Regions from separate parts of the Streptomyces sp. NPDC028331 genome, predicted to be linked through region 1. Evidence: riboswitches for the same ligand, from Rfam matches in the RefSeq annotation. Region 1 holds a riboswitch; the other holds the start of a gene.
The links. Region 1 has a riboswitch for glycine ahead of gcvT (glycine cleavage system aminomethyltransferase GcvT). Riboswitches for the same ligand answer to the same signal wherever they lie in the genome.

Region 1 (9,377 bases):
CCCCGTGCATGTGCCACGGGTCGCTGGGGGTACGGCAGTTAGCGGGAGCCCTTGGGGTCCAGCGCGTCGCGCACGCCGTCACCGAAGAGGTTGAACGCAAGGACGGTGATGAAGATCGCCACGCCCGGGACCACCATGTACATGGGGTCCGAGTTGTAGTAGTCGATCGCGCTGGAGAGCATCTGACCCCAGGAGGCCGTGGGGGGCTTGACGCCCACACCCAGGAAGCTCAGGGCCGCCTCGGTCAGGATGTTCGTCGGGATCATCATCGTCATGTAGACGATGATCGGCGCCACGAGGTTGGGCAGCAGTTCCTTGAAGAGGATGTAGAACCGCCCGGCGCCGAGGGAGCGGGCCGCCTCGACGTACTCGCGTTCACGCATCGACAGTGTCTGGCCGCGCACGACGCGTCCCACGTAGGGCCAGCCGAAGAAGCCGATGACCACGATCATCACGAAGACGCGCACGCCCGTACCGCTCAGGCCCAGCATCTGGCTCGGCATGACCGAGACCAGCGCGATGATGAACAGCAGCTGGGGGAAGGCGAGAAGGCCGTCCATCACCCGGCTGATGACCGAGTCGACCCAGCCGCCGAAGAAGCCGGCGAGGATGCCCAGCACCGTGCCGAAGACCACCGCGACCAGCGCGGAGAGGAAGCCCACGAGCAGCGAGATCTGGGCGCCGTAGAGGATGCGGGCGAAGATGTCGCGGCCGTTGACCGGTTCGACGCCGAGGAGGTGGTCGCCGCTGATACCCCCCAGGGACCCCGTCGGCGTTCCGAAGAGCGGGTCGATCAGGTTCTCGTGGTACGCGTCGGGATCCTGTCCGACCAGGTTCGTGATCACCGGCGCGAGAATCGCGACCAGGACCAGCAGCAGGACAACGATGCCACCCGACAGGGCCAGCTTGTCCCGCTTCAGGCGCTCCCAGGCGATCCGGCCCAGGGAACGCCCCTGGACGGCCTTCGCATCGGCGCTGGCAACGGCCGCTTCCTCGGCAGCACTCGCGGCCGCTTCCGCAGTCGGCTCGTGCAATGGTGCCGTCATCTGGCAGGGACCCCTCTCAACCGGCGGTGACCGGCCCGCACTTGCCGCGGTGGCGGCATGACTCAGTCCGTCGTACACAGGGGCGAAACCCCTTGAAGCCGGAGTCTTCAATGCTTCGCCGATCAGTGACCAGACTTGACGGGGAAAGGATGCATAAACGTGATGCGGACTGGGGAGATCCGTTATCCGGACAGCGGGTAACGCGGGCCGGACGCAGGCAAATTGGGCGAGACCGGACGAGAGTGGGACTATCCACCCTCATCTACGCGCGAAGAAGGGCTCCGAGTGCCGGACGGTGTCAACTGCCGTGCACTACAGGGGTGTCAGTACGCCCCGCGTGCCGGCGGGTAGCCGTAGCCGCCGGCCGCGGGCGCCGGTGCCGTGGCGTGGGCCTCGCGGTCGTAGAACGGGCGGGTGCTGGCGCGCAGCCACATCGCCACCGGGTCGTGCTCGTCGGACAGCGCGACCGTCGACACCGGCAGGCCCTCGGGGACGGCCGTGACGGACTGCTGCATCATCGCGCGCACCGAGTCGACGGCGGGCGGCGAGGTGTCGTAGACGTCCAGGCCGATCGCCAGGTACGGGGCGCCGAGGGAGGGCTGCACCCAGGCGCGGCGCAGGGAACGCACGGCGGGGGTGCGGTGCGCGTTCTGCGTGAGCAGGGCGTAGAACTGCGGGATCTCGATGGCCGGTTCCGACAGCCTCAGGGGGCCCGCGGGCTGGCGCTCCAGGCCGGCGGCGATGCGGCGCAGGTCCGGCCAGGGGATGCCGACGCCGCCGCCGGGGGCGTGCGGATTGAGCCACAGGCCGTAGTGACCGGGGTAGAGGGCGCGGGCCACGTCGGCGCCGTCGATCACCTCGTAGGAGCGGGTCCAGCCGCTGGCCGAGAGTTCCTGGGCCGAGGTGACGCAGGGCGCGTAGCCGTGGCCGTCCACCTCCATGGTCGCGTACTGGGCGTCGGGCGAGCCGGCCTGGCCCTGCCACAGCAGCATCCAGACCCTGCCGGTGGACGGGGTCGCGAGCGCCTGCAGGAGCGCCTCGTAGGCGTCGTAACGCCCGGGCGTCACCTGGCGCAGCATGTGCTCGACCTGGCCGGCCGCGGTGCCGCTCGCGCTCACCCCGCTCACCCTTTACCGCCCCTTCGCTGACGATGTGCTCCGCATATGAAACCAGGTTAGGCGGGTCCGCTGACAGCCGGTGCGGGGTGGCTGCCGCCGGCCGCGGTGTCCAGGAGCTCGGGGTCTGCTGCCGGTCGGCGGGCGCGGGTCGTTCATGGCCGGGCGCCCAGTTCCCCGCGCCCCTGAGGGGGCGCCCTTGACGGGACGCCCTGCTCAGTAGCCGTGCTGGTAGAACGGCCGGACCTGTTCCCTCATCCACTCGGCCACCGGGTCATCGGTCACGTCCAGGAGGACGAGGTTGACCGGCCAGGGGACCGCCGCCTTGGCCAGGGCGCGGCCCAGGGCGTCCATGGGGAGGGCGCGGAGGTCGCCCTCCCACTGGGAGAGTTCCACGCCGACGAACAACACCGGGTCCGCCGTCTCGATGGCGGCGAGGCAGCGGCGTGCCGTACGGACCACGCCGATCCCCGCGAACTCGGCGGACGCGGCGGCGAGGAAGTCCACCGGGTCGTCCTGCCAGTCCGGCTCGAAGAGGCGGACGCGGCCGCCGCTCGCGGGGCCGTCCAGCGGGGTGCGTCCGACCCGGCACAGTTCGGCCACCGCGTCGGGCGGCAGGGGTATGCCGACCACGCCCTCCGGGTTGACCGCGATGCCGACCTGCGGGGGCAGCCCGCGGGCGAACTCGACGGCGGGCGCGATCGTGTACGACATGTGGCCGCCCGCGACGTGGCGGAACTGCTCCTCCGAGCTGAACACCGGGACGTACGCCTGGCCCTCGATCTCCAGGGTGGGCAGGTCGAGGGGGCCGCTGTGCGGGCCGCCGCCGTTCGGCAGCGGCACCCACAGGAAGCTGCGGCCGAGCACCTCGATGATCCGGCCGCCCGCCGCGGGCATGCCGAGGGAGGCGGAGAGCACCTCCTCCAGTTCGTTGCCCGGCCATCCGCCGTGCGGATGGGGGTGCGCCTGTGCCGGGAAGTCCGGGGGGAAGCCCGCGGGAAGGTCCGCCGGGAAGTCCATCTGCCTCATCACCTGCCGAGTACCTCTGGTGTGGCGAAAAGGCTAACGGGTGCACGGACCGGGCGATTCATTCCGCTCCTTCCGCCCAGTCCGCGAAGTCGATCCGGCGCAGCACGTCCGCCGCGTCCCGGTCGAGCAGGACCGCCGAGCCGCAGCCCTCCGGGAGCCGGCCCCCCTCCACGGCGCGCAGCAGGTGCCGGGTGGCGCGACGGTGCCGCAGGAAGGCGTACCGGGAGACGCCTCGGCCACGCTGCCGCTGGCCGTCCAGGGCGGTGTCCTCGGCGACGTCGAGCAGGACCAGGTGCAGGGTGCCGCCGCGGCGCCGGGCCTCGCGGGCCAGCCAGGTACGCACCCACGTCTGGGTGCCGCAGTCGTGCACGACGACCCCGGTGCCGGCACGCAGGGCGCGGCGCAGGCCCGCGTAGTGCGCCAGGCGGACCAGGGGGCGGTAGACCGCGTACGGCAGGAACCGGGCCAGGCGCGCGTCCCAGCGGTCGCGGGTGTCCTGGGAGTCGACGCATGCGCCGCGCACCGCGCGCCGCATGAGTGTGGACTTGCCGCTGCCGGGCAGGCCGGTGACCACGACGAGGTCGCGGACGCCGAAGGTGAGCCCGTACGGACTGCGGCCCCCGCGGTCGCGCAGATCCCGGACCACCGGCGCCGGCACCGGTGCGCCGGCAGCCCGGGCCGGGGCTCCGGGCTGCCGGGGTACCGCGACACCCGTGGTCGTGGCGTACGCCGTCGTCCTGTTCACCGTGATCGTCCTCCCTTGCGGTCAGGAAGTCCCATCCCCGCCGAATGTAAAGAGAAGGTAATGGAAGACGTCTTGCGATTTCGTGCGCGTACCGCCACAAGCCGGTTACAGATACGACCGGAAGCCGGTCGCCGGCGTGGCCGGAGCCCGTACGGACGCCGCGGGAACCGGTCCCGGCGCGACCCTGATCCGTCCCCCGGCGCGACCCGAAGCCCGTCCCCGGCGTGACCCGAAGCCGTCCCCGGCACGACCTTCAGCCCGTCCCGCCAGGGCCCGAAGCCGTCCCCGGCACGACCTTCAGCCCATCCCGCCACGGCCCGAAGCCGTCCCCGGCGTGACCCGAAGCTAGTCCCGGCGCGCCCCGAAGCCCGTCACCGACGCGGCCCGGGACCGGTTGCCCATGCGGCCTGCCGCGACCGGGCGAGGCGTGCAATGATGTGCGCGCCAACTGCATACCGGCCGCTTGAATCCGCGCGGGAGAGTTCCGGGGACGTACGGGGTACGTACGTGGGCCCGGGCGCCGAAGGAGCAAGTCCCTCCCTTGAATCTCTCAGGCCCCGATACCGCGCGGGCGAGGCACATCTGGAAAGCGGGCCGCTTCGCCGTGGCTCCACCCAAGGTGCAAGCCGTGACGACCCGCCGCGCGGGGGCGTTCATGGCGAACCTCTCAGGTTCCGATGACAGATGGGGAGGACCGACCTCGCCCGTCCTGCCCTGCCTTGGGAGCACAACCGATGAGCAGTAGTAGCCCCCTGCGCCGTACCGCGCTCGATGCCCTGCATCGTTCGCTCGGCGCGACGATGACCGACTTCGCCGGCTGGGACATGCCCCTCAGGTACGGCTCCGAGCGCGACGAGCACGTCGCCGTCCGCACCAAGGCGGGGCTGTTCGACCTGTCGCACATGGGCGAGATCACGGTGACCGGCCCCGAGGCGGACCGGTTCCTCAACCAGGCGCTGGTCGGCGACATCGCCTCCGTCCGTGTGGGCCGCGCCCGCTACACCATGATCTGCCGGGAGGACGGCGGCATCCTGGACGACCTGATCGTCTACCGGCTCGCCGACGCGCAGTACATGGTCGTGGCCAACGCCTCCAACGCCCAGGTGGTGCTGGACGCGCTGACCGAGCGCGCCGCGGGCTTCGCCGCCGCGGTCCGCGACGACCGGGACGCCTACGCGCTGATCGCCGTCCAGGGCCCCGAGTCCCCCGGCATCCTGAAGTCCCTCACCGACGCCGTCCTCGACGGCCTGAAGTACTACGCGGGCCTGCCCGGCACGGTCGCGGGCGTCCCCGCCCTCATCGCGCGCACCGGCTATACCGGCGAGGACGGCTTCGAGCTGTTCGTCGCGCCCGAGCACGCCGAGCAGCTGTGGCGGGCGCTGACCGAGGCCGGCGCGCCCGTCGGTCTGATCCCCTGCGGGCTCTCCTGCCGGGACACGCTGCGCCTGGAGGCGGGCATGCCGCTGTACGGGCACGAGCTCAGCACCTCGCTGACGCCCTTCGACGCCGGGCTCGGCCGGGTGGTGAAGTTCGAGAAGGAGGGCGACTTCGTCGGGCGCGCCGCGCTGGAGGAGGCCGCGTCCCGTGCGCAGGAGAACCCGCCGCGCGTCCTCGTCGGCCTGGTCGCCGACGGCCGGCGCGTGCCGCGGGCCGGATACCCGGTCGTCGCGGGCGGCGAGGTGATCGGCGAGGTCACCTCCGGGGCGCCCTCCCCCACGCTGGGCAGGCCGATCGCGATGGCGTACGTCGACGCCGCGCACTCCGCGCCGGGCACACCCGGGGTCGGGGTGGACATCCGGGGCAGCCACGAGCCCCACGAGGTCGTGGCGCTGCCGTTCTACAAGCGCCGGAAGTAGCCACTCGGCGGGCGGGTGACGCGATCCCGCGCACCTCCGCCGTGCTCACGCACGTCTCCAGAAGTACTCCCTTCACCACCACTCCCCCGCGTACAGGAGAATCCAGGCCATGAACAACCCCCAGCAGCTCCGCTACAGCAAGGAGCACGAGTGGCTGTCGGACGCCCAGGACGGCGTTGCGACGGTCGGCATCACGGAGCACGCGGCCAACGCCCTCGGCGACGTCGTCTTCGTCCAGCTCCCGGAGGTCGGCGACACGGTGACCGCGGGTGAGACCTGCGGCGAGCTGGAGTCGACCAAGTCGGTCAGCGACCTGTACTCCCCGGTCACCGGCGAGATCACGGAGGTCAACGAGGACGTGGTCAACGACCCGTCGCTGGTGAACTCCGAGCCGTTCGAGGGCGGCTGGCTGTTCAAGGTGCGCATCTCCGAGGAGCCGGCCGACCTGCTGTCCGCCGACGAGTACGACGCCCACATCGCCGGCTGAGAACGGACCCGCAGATGACCCTCCTGAACACGCCCCTGCACGAGCTCGACCCGGATGTGGCCGCCGCGGTCGACGCCGAGCTGCACCGGCAGCAGTCCACCCTGGAGATGATCGCCTCCGAGAACTTCGCCCCGCTGGCGGTCATGGAGGCGCAGGGCTCGGTCCTCACCAACAAGTACGCCGAGGGCTACCCGGGCCGCCGCTACTACGGCGGCTGCGAGCACGTCGACGTCGCCGAGCAGATCGCCATCGACCGGATCAAGGAGCTGTTCGGCGCCGAGTACGCCAACGTGCAGCCCCACTCCGGCGCCTCCGCGAACCAGGCGGCGCTGTTCGCCCTCGCCCAGCCCGGGGACACCATCCTCGGTCTGGACCTGGCGCACGGCGGTCACCTGACCCACGGCATGCGGCTGAACTTCTCCGGCAAGCAGTTCGACGTGGTCGCGTACCACGTGGACGAGACCGGCCTGGTCGACATGGCCGAGGTCGAGCGGCTCGCCAAGGAGCACCGCCCGAAGGTGATCATCGCCGGCTGGTCGGCGTACCCGCGACAGCTCGACTTCGCCGAGTTCCGCCGGATCGCCGACGAGGTCGAGGCGTACCTCTGGGTCGACATGGCGCACTTCGCCGGCCTGGTCGCGGCGGGACTGCACCCGAACCCGGTGGAGTACGCGGATGTGGTCACCTCCACGACCCACAAGACCCTCGGCGGACCCCGCGGCGGCATCATCCTGGCGAAGAAGGAGTTCGCGAAGAAGCTGAACTCCTCCGTCTTCCCGGGCTTCCAGGGCGGCCCCCTGGAGCATGTGATCGCGGCCAAGGCGGTGTCCTTCAAGGTCGCCGCGTCGGAGGAGTTCCGCGAGCGCCAGCGCCGTACGGTCGAGGGCGCGAAGATCCTCGCCGAGCGGCTGACGGCCGCCGACGCCCGCGAGGCCGGGGTGAACGTTCTGACCGGCGGCACGGACGTGCACCTGATCCTGGTCGACCTGCGCGACTCCGAGCTGGACGGGCAGCAGGCCGAGGACCGCCTGCACGAGGTCGGCATCACGGTCAACCGCAACGCGGTCCCGAACGACCCGCGCCCGCCGATGGTGACCTCCGGTCTGCGCATCGGCACGCCCGCCCTGGCCACCCGCGGCTTCACGGCCGAGGACTTCGCGGAGGTCGCGGACGTCATCGCCGAGGCGCTCAAGCCGTCCTACGACGCCGAGGCGCTGAAGGCCCGGGTGAAGGCCCTGGCCGACAAGCACCCGCTGTACCCGGGTCTGAACAAGTAAGTCACTTTTGCGGGGCACCGCGCACACTGGGAGTACCGGCGTGCGCGGTGCCCGCATCCCTGTACCGCCTTTCGCACCACCCCCGTATTGAGGAGTCACCCGTGGCCATCTCGGTCTTCGACCTGTTCTCGATCGGCATCGGCCCGTCCAGCTCCCACACGGTCGGTCCGATGCGCGCGGCGCGCATGTTCGTCCGTCGGCTGCGCAACGAGGACCTGCTGGCCCGGGTGGCGTCCGTGCGCTGCGAGCTGTACGGCTCCCTCGGCGCGACCGGCCACGGCCACGGCACCCCGAAGGCGGTCCTGCTCGGCCTGGAGGGTGCCTCCCCGCGCACGGTGGACGTCGAGAGGGCCGACGAGCGGGTGGAGGAGATCAGGGCGGCGGGCCGCCTGAAGCTGCTCGGCGAGCACGAGATCCCCTTCTCCTTCGACGACGACCTGGTCCTGCACCGCCGCAAGGCCCTGCCGTACCACGCCAACGGCATGACGATATGGGCGTACGACGCTTCCGGCGCGGAGCTGCTCTCCAAGACGTACTACTCGGTCGGCGGCGGCTTCGTCGTGGACGAGGACGCGGTGGGCGCCGACCGCATCAAGCTCGACGACACGGTCCTGAAGTACCCCTTCCGCACGGGCGACGAGCTGCTGCGTCTGACGAAGGAGACGGGCCTGTCGATCTCCTCCCTGATGCTGGAGAACGAGCGGGCCTGGCGCGGCGAGGAGGAGATCCGGGTCGGCCTGCTGGAGATCTGGCAGGTGATGCGGGAGTGCGTGGCGCGCGGCATGTCCCGGGAGGGCATCCTGCCGGGCGGTCTGAAGGTGCGTCGCCGCGCGGCCGTCACCGCGCGCCAGCTTCGCGCCGAGGGCGACCCGACGGCCCGCGCGATGGAGTGGATCACGCTCTACGCGATGGCGGTGAACGAGGAGAACGCGGCCGGCGGCCGGGTCGTGACCGCGCCCACGAACGGCGCCGCGGGCATCATCCCGGCGGTCCTGCACTACTACATCAACTTCGTGCCCGGCGCGGACGAGGACGGGGTCGTCCGCTTCCTGCTCGCCGCGGGAGCGATCGGCATGCTCTTCAAGGAGAACGCGTCCATCTCCGGCGCGGAGGTCGGCTGCCAGGGCGAGGTCGGCTCGGCCTGCTCCATGGCTGCGGGCGCGCTGGCGGAGGTGCTGGGCGGCACGCCGGAGCAGGTGGAGAACGCGGCCGAGATCGGCATGGAGCACAACCTCGGCCTGACCTGCGACCCGGTCGGCGGTCTGGTCCAGATCCCGTGCATCGAGCGCAACGGCATGGCCGCGGTGAAGGCGGTCACGGCGGCCCGCATGGCGATGCGCGGCGACGGCTCGCACAAGGTCTCCCTCGACAAGGTCATCAAGACGATGAAGGAGACCGGCGCGGACATGAGCGTCAAGTACAAGGAGACGGCGCGGGGCGGGCTCGCGGTGAACATCATCGAGTGCTAGGGAAGTAGTCCCTGACCAGCGCGTTCGTGTCTTTCAGCGCTGTCGGGTCCTTTCCTGCCTACGCGGCGGAAAGTCCCTGGAACCTCCCTGGGACAGGCGTGAAAGTCCCTGAGAAGTCCCTGGGACAGGCCGACTCACCAGCCCCGAGCGCGCTTCGATTACGCCGTCTCGCGCATGAACATCGTCCCGCCCACCGAAGCTGTCGCCCGTCACGTAAGCACAATCCTCGCCGGAGCCGGGCTGCACGGCCACAAGTACGCCCTCGATGCGATCGTGGCCGCCACCGCACTCGTCTCACCCTCCCCGGTGACGGTTCTGACCTCGGACCCCGAGGTCCTCCTCATGCTGTGCGG
Region 2 (9,377 bases), on a different contig from region 1:
AGGGCCGCGGGTGACGCGATACTGGTGGACAACAGGCCGCTGGTGCCGCCGTACACGGTGCTCGCGGTGGGGGACGGGCAACGGCTCAGCACCCGGTTCCAGAACAGCGCCGACGGGCTCTACCTGCACGCGCTGCAGGAGAACTACGGAATCCGGACCGGAATTTCCACCGAGGGTGACCTCCGGCTGCCCGCCGCACCCAGTGTGATCGTACGAACAGCACAGCCAAGCACAGAGAAGGGCACATCGTGATCGCGGTACTGGGTCTCGTCGTCGGAGTGGTGGTCGGCCTGTTGGTCCGGCCCGAGGTCCCGGCGGTCGTCGAGCCTTACCTTCCGATCGCCGTCGTGGCAGCGCTCGACGCCGTGTTCGGTGGTCTGCGCGCCATGCTCGACGGCATCTTCGACGACAAGGTCTTCGTGGTGTCGTTCCTGTCCAACGTGGTGGTGGCGGCGCTGATCGTGTTCCTCGGCGACAAGCTGGGCGTCGGCGCCCAGCTGTCCACCGGGGTGGTGGTCGTCCTCGGCATCCGCATCTTCTCCAACGCCGCGGCGATCCGCCGGCATGTGTTCCGGGCGTGAGGCCGATGAGCAGCGAGGACGTGACGAACGAGGCGCCGCGGGCCCCCGAGAACCGGCTGCGCAAGGAACTGCCCGAGGAGGTTCCGGCCGCGGTCCCCGAGACACCGGGGACGGCCGACGAGAAGCAGGCCACCGGGCTGACCGGCCGTCAGCGTCTGGTGCAGGGGCTCTGGCCGCCGCGCGTCTCCCGGGCCCAACTCATCGTGGCGGTCCTGCTCTTCGGCCTCGGCTTCGGCCTGGCCGTCCAGGTCGCCTCCAACAGCGACGGCAGCAGCGCCCTGCGCGGTGCACGCCAAGAGGATCTTGTACGTATCCTCGATGAACTCGACGACCGCACTCAGCGTCTTCAGGACGAGAAGCAGGGTCTCGAGGATCAGCGGGCCGAGTTGGAGAACAGCTCGGACCGGGCCGAGGAGGCCCGCAAGCAGACCGCCGAGAAGGAGAAGCAACTCGGCATCCTTGCGGGCACGGTGGCCGCCGAGGGGCCCGGGATCACGATGACGATCCAGGACACGAAAGGGACGGTCCAGGCGGACATGCTGCTTGACGCGGTCCAGGAGCTGCGCGCGGCCGGCGCGGAGGCGATAGAGGTCAACGGCGTACGGGTCGTCGCCGGCACCTACCTGTCGGACTCCGGCAAAAGTGTGAGCGTCGACGGGAACAAGATCACCCAGCCCTATCGTTTCAAGGTCATCGGCAAACCGCAGGACCTCGAACCGGCGCTCAACATCCCCGGAGGCGTGGTGCAGACCCTGGAGAAGGAGCAGGCCACGGTCACCGTGGAGCCGTCCACGAAGATCGTCGTGGACGCCTTGCGAGCGGCGAAGCGGCCTGACTACGCTCGGTCGTCCTCCCAGTGAACCGGGGGTGCATGGCGGCCGTCCGGCAGGGGCATGAGGTTGCGGGGGGTCGGCGCACCGATCGGGTGGTGCGTGGTGGAAACTGTCTGGTGGATACGGACGTTGTGAGGATGTCCGGGTCGACCGGCGTATGCAGTCAGGGTTCGTCCTGCCCCACGGGCGGGTCTGTTTCGGTCAAGGGGAATCGCCCGTGAAGTTGTTTGCGAAGTTGTTCGGCAAGAGCGCGCGAGAGGGCAGCGACAACGCGACTGCCCGCCATCGCGCACAGCCGGGAGACGCGGAGGGCCGGCGGCCCCTGTTCCGCGATCAGGTCGCTGGTCCGGGTGGTGACATTTCGGGAGGTCAGGGCGCGCCGTCTGTTGACCCTGCCGCGTCCGGCGGCATAGGTTTCGGGGACATGTCGGCCCTGGTGTGTACGCGGTGCGGTCACCGCAACGCGGAGAACAGCCGCTTCTGCTCCAACTGCGGTGCGCCGCTGCGGGCCGGGGCGGTGCCGGAGCGTGCGTCGGAGACGACGTCCACGATCTCCATCTCGGGCCTCGAGGCGTACGACGCGGAGGCCACCGGCCAGACGCCGCTGCCGACGCTGTCCCCCGAGGCACAGGCGGCCGTGGAGGCGCTGCCGTTCGGCTCGGCACTCCTCGTGGTCCGCCGCGGCCCGAACTCGGGCAGCCGCTTCCTGCTCGACAGCGACCTGACCACGGCGGGGCGCCATCCGCAGAGCGACATCTTCCTGGACGACGTGACGGTCTCGCGCCGCCACGTCGAGTTCCGCCGGGGCCCCGACGGCATGTTCACGGTCGCCGACGTCGGCAGCCTCAACGGCACGTACGTCAACCGCGAGCGGATCGACCAGGTCGCGCTCCACAACGGCGACGAGGTGCAGATCGGCAAGTACAGGCTGGTCTTCTACGCGAGCCAGCGGGGCATCTGACCCGCACGGGGAAGGGTCCATGCTTCACACACCGAGCGGCGGTGCCGACAGCGGCACCGCCGCCGCGGACGGCCGGCTGATGAGCATCGGCACGGTGCTGAACCTGCTGCGCGAGGAGTTCCCCGAGGTCACCATCTCCAAGATCCGCTTCCTGGAGGCGGAGGGCCTCATCGAGCCGCAGCGGACCCCTTCCGGGTACCGCAAGTTCAGCGCGCGTGACGTCGAGCGGCTGGGCCAGGTGCTGAGGATGCAGCGGGACCACTACCTGCCGTTGAAGGTCATCCGCGAGTACCTGGACGCCCTGGAGCGCGGCGAGGAGGTACGGCTGCCGTCCCTGGGCCGGACGGGGGAGACCGGCGCGGGAGAGCTGCTCGGAGGTCTTCTGGGCGAGCCGGAGAGCGCCGGGCCCGCCCGGATCGACCGCGAGGAGCTGCTGGCGACCGCCGGGATCGGCGCCGGGCAGCTTCAGGAGTGGGAGTCGTACGGGTTGCTCGCGCCGCTGCCGGACGGCACGTACGACGCCGAGGCGATCACCGTGGCCACTCTCGTGGTGGAACTGGGACGGCACGGGATCGAGCCACGCCATCTGCGCGCGATGAAGGCCGCCGCGGACCGCGAGGCGGGCCTGGTGGACCAGGTGGTGGCCCCGCTGCGCCGCCACCGCAACCCGCAGACCAGGGCGCATGCCGAGGCCCGCACGAAGGAGCTGGCGGGGCTCGCGGTGAAGCTGCACGCGGCGCTGGTGCAGTCCGCGCTGGGTGTGCGGCTGCCCTGATCCGGGCGTTCGCCGTGGGCGGATCGGCCAGGCGTTCTGTGCCCGACTACCCAAACATCCCGAGCACGGCCTAGGGTTGCTGTGTGAACGAGCTCGATGTCGTAGGTGTCCGGGTCGAGATGCCCTCCAACCAGCCGATCGTGCTCCTGCGTGAAGTGGGAGGCGACCGCTACCTCCCCATCTGGATCGGCCCCGGGGAGGCGACGGCCATCGCGTTCGCCCAGCAGGGCATGGCCCCCGCGCGACCTCTCACGCACGACCTGTTCAAGGACGTGCTGGAGGCCGTCGGACAGGAGCTCACGGAAGTACGCATCACGGATCTGCGTGAAGGCGTCTTCTACGCGGAGCTGGTCTTCGCCAGCGGGGTCGAGGTGAGCGCCCGCCCGTCCGACGCCATAGCGCTGGCGCTGCGCACCGGAACGCCGATCTACGGCAGTGACGGGGTGCTGGACGACGCGGGGATCGCCATCCCGGACGAGCAGGAGGACGAGGTCGAGAAGTTCCGCGAGTTCCTCGACCAGATCTCACCGGAGGACTTCGGGACCAGCAGCCAGTGACGGTCCCTCCGGGGTGGGCCGGCGGGCGGCGCGGCGCCCGCGGCTCGTGCCGCGCATCCGCGCGTCCGCGGGGCTCCCGGAGGGCGCGGGCCGAGTCGGCCGACCGTGCAGGTGCTCGCCCTCCTTCGCTGAAGGGCCCGGAGACCGGAGCGGTGCGTGCCGGGAGACGGAGGGGTCTCGCCGCCGAGCGGGATCGTCGGGCGGTGTGACAGACGTCGGTGTGTGTGACGGTCGTCGGGGCGTGTGACGGAGCGGCCGGCGGCCGGCCCTGCGGCTCTCGAGGGCTCGCAAGAGCATTCGGCTAGCCTTTCCCCGCGGGAGGGCACGGGAAACCACTCCTAGGGTGATTATCACTCGGCGTGCCGAGTGTGGCGATCGTTGACGCACCCCTGGTGACTGCCTACCGTCGAGAAGGCAGGTCAAGGACGGAGGTCGGCGTGAGAAGCAGCGGCGGCGGTACGGCTGGGGGTGCCCCTGGACGCAGTCTGGGGGAGAGCGGTCCGTACCGGCTTCACGGCGACACGGCCGACTCCGCTGCTCAGCGGCCGACGCCCGTGCCGGCCGGCGGAGGGGCGGCCTCCGAGCAGATCGGCTATCGCGGACCCACCGCGTGCGCCGCGGCGGGCATCACCTACCGGCAGCTCGACTACTGGGCCAGGACGGGCCTCGTCGAACCGAGCGTGCGCCCCGCCTACGGGTCGGGGACGCAGCGGCTGTACAGCTTCCGCGACGTCGTCGTTCTGAAGATCGTCAAGCGTTTCCTCGACACGGGCGTGTCGCTGCAGAACATCCGCACCGCCGTCCAGCACCTCAGGGAACGCGGTTTCCGCGACCTGGAGCGGATGACGCTGATGAGCGACGGCGCGACGGTCTACGAGTGCACGTCCCCGGACGAGGTCCACGCCCTGCTCCAGGGCGGCCAGGGCATCTTCGGCATCGCCGTGGGCGTGGTGTGGCGGGACGTGGAGAACGCGCTGTCCCAGTTGCACGGCGAACGTGTCGACACGGGCGAGACCATCGTGGGCCACAACCCGGCGGACGAACTGGCACGGCGGCGCAACCGGGCCGTCTGAGCGCGCGGGCCGCGGCAGGGCCGCATTGTCAGTGGCGTAGGGCAGCATCGGAGATGTGAGAACCGCGCCGACCATCCTGCATCTCGACATGGATGCCTTCTACGCCTCGGTGGAGCAGGCAGCCAAGCCGAGCCTGCGCGGGAAGGCGGTCGTCGTGGGCGGGCTGGGACCGCGCGGAGTGGTGGCCACCGCGTCGTACGAGGCGCGCGTGTTCGGGGTGCACTCGGCGATGCCCATGGGCCAGGCACGCCGGCTCGCACCCAATGCCGCGTATCTGGTACCGCGTTTCGGGCTCTACCGCAGGATCAGCGAGCAGGTGATGACGCTGTTGCGCGGCCTGTCGCCGCTGGTGGAGCCGTTGAGCCTGGACGAGGCGTTCGTGGATCTCGAGGCCGGGGGAGCCGCCTGGGACGAGGAGTCGGCGCGGCTGACCGGGGTGAAGCTGCGCGCGGACATCCGAGCCGTGACCGGGCTGACGGGGTCCGTGGGCCTCGCCGCCTCGAAGATGCTCGCCAAGATCGCGTCGGAGCAGGCGAAGCCGGACGGACTGGTGCTGATACGGCCGGGGACCGAGCGCGCGCTGCTCGGTCCACTGTCGGTGCGCACGCTGCCCGGGGTGGGCCCGGCGACAGGTGACCACCTGCGGCGGGCCGGGATCACCACGATCGACGAGATCGCCGAGGCGGGGGAGGACGAGCTCGTACGGCTGCTGGGCAAGGCGCACGGGCAGGCGCTGTACGCGATGGCGCTGGCCCACGACGAGCGGCCGGTGGTGGCCGAGCGGGAGGCCAAGTCGGTGTCCGTCGAGGACACGTACGACGTCGACATCCACGACCGCCTCCGGATCGGCCTGGAGGTGCAGCGGCTGGCGGACCGCTGTGTGCGGCGGCTCCGGGAGGCCGGGTTGTCGGGGCGCACCATCGTGCTGAAGGTGCGGAGATACGACTTCTCCACCCTGACCCGGTCCGAGACCCTGCGGGGACCCACGGACGATCCCGCGGTGGTGCGGGAGGCCGCGGCGCGGCTGCTGGAGTCCGTGGACACGACCGGCGGGGTGCGTCTGCTGGGCGTGGGGGTCAGCGGACTCGCCGACTACACGCAGGAGGATCTGTTCGCGCAGGCCCACCTGGCGGCGGCCGAGGCCGTGACGGACGAGCGGCCGGAGGCGGAGGAGGCGCCCGCCGCGGAGCCGGTGGCACCGCCCGAGCGGGTCTGGCTCGCGGGGCACGACGTCCGCCACGCCGAGTACGGGCCGGGGTGGGTGCAGGGCAGCGGGCTGGGCCGGGTGACCGTACGGTTCGAGACGCCGCAGTCGGAGCCGGGGCGGGTCCGCACGTTCAGCGTCGACGACCCCGCGCTGGAGCCGGCGGACCCGCTGCCGCTGGTGCCCGAGCTCCCGGGGACCGAGGGGCGCCCGGCCCCCACGGGGGCGGACGTCTGACCCGGGCGGGCGGGCGCGGAGTTCCGCCTCCGCCCCGTCATGTCTCGTCCGACCCCGCCAGATGGCCGAAGTCGCGGTCCGGCGGCGGTGGTGCCGACACGTCCAGGCCGTAGTGGTGGTAGAGCTGCAGCTCCTGCTCGGGGGACAGATGGCGGCCGACGCCGAAGTCGGGGGCCTCCTTGATCAGCGCGCGTTCGAAGGGGACGTACAGCGCGCCCTCGACCAGCTCGCTGGGCTCCAGGGGGACGAACGCGTCCCTGCCGAACAGGCCCGTTCGTATGGCCGCCCACTCCGGCGCACCCGTGGCGTCGTCGAGGTACACCTCGTCGATCGTGCCGATCTTGTGGCCATTGCGGTCGAACGCCTTGCGGCCGATCAGATTCCGCGGATCGATGTCGGTCTGCACGGTACCTCCAACTGGTCGCAACCCATCCGTAAGCACTACGAAAGAGCACATTCAGCAAGGCGGCCACTTGAAGATTCCCGCGCAGGCTGCCGACTCGTCCTCGCTGGTAGTCTGGCAAGCGGCTGTTGACCCCGTGCGGGAGAGTCCTCCGGAGCGATCCGGAGGCGCCGAAGGAGCAAATCCTCCCCGGAATCTCTCAGGCCCAGGTACCGCACGGACGAGGTCACTCTGGAAAGCAGGGCGGGTGTCGACGGCTTCCGCTCTCACCGACGGTGAAAGCCGGAGCGCCTTCGGGCGGACCGGTGAAGCTCTCAGGTCGAGATGACAGAGGGGGAGGCCGTCGGGGTACCCGCGCCGTGGTGCCCCTCGAAGGTCGCGTCAGACCAGGAGGCCTCCGCAATGACCGCCCAGCGCATTCCGCTCTCCGAGCTCGAACAGGGCATCCCGTTCGAGCACCGTCACATCGGCCCCGACCAGGAAGCGCGGGCCAAGATGCTCGCCCAGGTCGGCTACGGCTCGCTCGACGAGCTCACCGCCGCCGCGGTCCCCGATGTGATCAAGAACGCCGACGCCCTGGACCTGCCGGGCGCCCGCACCGAGGCCGAGGTGCTGGCCGAGCTGCGCTCCCTCGCCGACCGCAACCAGGTCCTCGACTCGATGATCGGTCTCGGCTATCACGGCACCTTCACCCCGCCGGTCATCCTGCGCAACGTCATGGAGAACCCGGCCTGGTACACCGCTTACACCCCGTACCAGCCGGAGATCTCGCAGGGCCGGCTCGAGGCGCTGCTGAACTTCCAGACGATGGTCGCCGAGCTCACCGGGCTGCCGACCTCCGGCGCGTCCCTGCTCGACGAGGGCACCGCCGCCGCGGAGGCGATGGCCCTGTCCCGGCGCATGGGCAAGAACAAGAAGGGCCTGTTCCTGGTCGACGCGGACGCGCTGCCGCAGACCATCGCGGTGATCCAGACCCGCGCCGAGCCCACCGGTGTCGAGGTCGTCGTCGCCGACCTCAGCGCCGGCATCCCGGCCGAGGTAGCCGAGCGGGAGATCAACGGCGTACTGATCCAGTACCCGGGCGCCTCCGGTGCCGTACGCGACATCAAGCCCGTCATCGACCGGGCCCATGAGCTGGGCGCCGTCGTCACCGTCGCGGCCGACCTGCTCGCGCTCACACTGCTGACGTCCCCCGGTGAGCTGGGCGCCGACATCGCCGTGGGCACCACGCAGCGCTTCGGCGTCCCGATGGGCTTCGGCGGCCCGCACGCCGGTTACATGGCGGTGCGTGAGAAGTTCGCCCGCAGCCTGCCCGGCCGGCTCGTGGGCGTCTCCGTGGACGCGGACGGCCACAAGGCCTACCGGCTCGCCCTGCAGACGCGCGAGCAGCACATCCGCCGCGAGAAGGCCACCAGCAACATCTGCACCGCGCAGGTGCTGCTCGCCGTGATGGCCGGGATGTACGCCGTCTACCACGGGCCCGAGGGACTGCGCAGCATCGCCCGGCGCACCCACCGGTACGCCACGGTCCTCGCCGCGGGCCTGAGGGCCGGCGGGGTCGAGGTCGTCCACGGCACCTACTTCGACACCGTGACCGCCCGGGTCCCGGGGCGGGCCGCCGACGTCGTCGCCGCCGCCCGGGAGAACCGCGTCAACCTGCGTCTCGTGGACGCCGACCACGTCTCGATCGCCTGCGACGAGACCACCGGGCGGGCGCAGCTGCGCGCGGTGTGGACCGCGTTCGGCGTCGGGGGCGACATCGACGCGCTGGACGCGATCACCGAGGACGCGCTCCCTCAGTCGCTGCTGCGCACCGACGACTACCTCACCCACCCGGTCTTCCACGAGCACCGCTCCGAGACCGCGATGCTGCGCTACCTGCGCAGGCTGGCCGACCGCGACTACGCGCTCGACCGCGGCATGATCCCGCTGGGCTCCTGCACCATGAAGCTCAACGCCACCACCGAGATGGAGCCGGTGACCTGGCCTGAGTTCGGCCAACTGCACCCCTTCGCGCCCGCCGAGCAGGCCGAGGGTTACCTCACGCTCATCCGTGAGCTGGAGGAACGTCTCGCCGAGGTCACCGGGTACGACAAGGTCTCCCTCCAGCCCAACGCCGGCTCCCAGGGCGAGCTGGCCGGTCTGCTGGCCGTACGCGGCTACCACCGCGCCAACGGCGACGACCAGCGCACCGTCTGCCTCATCCCGTCCTCCGCGCACGGCACCAACGCGGCCAGCGCCGTGATGGCCGGCATGAAGGTCGTCGTGGTGAAGACCGCCGAGGACGGCGAGATCGACGTGGAGGACCTGCGCGCCAAGATCGAGCAGTACCGCGACGAACTGGCGGTGCTGATGATCACGTACCCGTCCACGCACGGCGTGTTCGAGGAGCACGTCGCCGACATCTGCGCCCAGGTCCATGAGGCCGGCGGCCAGGTGTACGTCGACGGCGCCAACCTCAACGCCCTGGTCGGCCTCGCCAAGCCGGGCCACTTCGGCGGTGACGTCTCGCACCTGAACCTGCACAAGACCTTCTGCATCCCGCACGGCGGCGGCGGTCCGGGCGTCGGCCCGGTGGCCGTCCGCGAGCACCTGGCCCCCTACCTGCCGAACCACCCGCTGCAGCCCGCCGCCGGTCCGGAGACGGGCGTCGGCCCGATCTCCGCCGCCCCCTGGGGCTCCGCGGGCATCCTGCCGATCTCGTGGGCGTACGTCCGGCTCATGGGCGGCGAGGGCCTCAAGCGCGCCACGCA

Region 2: it holds a riboswitch for glycine, as region 1 does, so the genes downstream of both, gcvP (aminomethyl-transferring glycine dehydrogenase) here and gcvT (glycine cleavage system aminomethyltransferase GcvT) in region 1, are expected to answer to the same signal.

Annotation. Positions count from the first base shown of each region.
Region 1 covers NZ_JBVHTR010000026.1:77,633-87,009, forward strand. The annotation lists gene ACZ4SW_RS30430 (ABC transporter permease) at 39-1,046, opposite strand; gene ACZ4SW_RS30435 (enhanced serine sensitivity protein SseB C-terminal domain-containing protein) at 1,370-2,164, opposite strand; gene ACZ4SW_RS30440 (enhanced serine sensitivity protein SseB) at 2,378-3,181, opposite strand; gene ACZ4SW_RS30445 (AAA family ATPase) at 3,249-3,941, opposite strand; glycine riboswitch at 4,400-4,511, shown strand; glycine riboswitch at 4,512-4,629, shown strand; gene gcvT (glycine cleavage system aminomethyltransferase GcvT) at 4,670-5,791, shown strand; gene gcvH (glycine cleavage system protein GcvH) at 5,901-6,278, shown strand; gene glyA (serine hydroxymethyltransferase) at 6,293-7,555, shown strand; gene ACZ4SW_RS30465 (L-serine ammonia-lyase) at 7,657-9,024, shown strand; partial or broken gene ACZ4SW_RS30470 (DNA-binding protein) at 9,169-9,377, shown strand, end outside.
Region 2 covers NZ_JBVHTR010000007.1:4,219-13,595, forward strand. The annotation lists gene ACZ4SW_RS11895 (DUF881 domain-containing protein) at 1-252, shown strand, start outside; gene ACZ4SW_RS11900 (small basic family protein) at 249-581, shown strand; gene ACZ4SW_RS11905 (DUF881 domain-containing protein) at 587-1,441, shown strand; gene ACZ4SW_RS11910 (FHA domain-containing protein) at 1,572-2,375, shown strand; gene ftsR (transcriptional regulator FtsR) at 2,395-3,150, shown strand; gene ACZ4SW_RS11920 (bifunctional nuclease family protein) at 3,234-3,707, shown strand; gene ACZ4SW_RS11925 (MerR family transcriptional regulator) at 4,145-4,780, shown strand; gene ACZ4SW_RS11930 (DNA polymerase IV) at 4,836-6,221, shown strand; gene ACZ4SW_RS11935 (PRC-barrel domain-containing protein) at 6,259-6,627, opposite strand; glycine riboswitch at 6,754-6,849, shown strand; gene gcvP (aminomethyl-transferring glycine dehydrogenase) at 7,027-9,377, shown strand, end outside.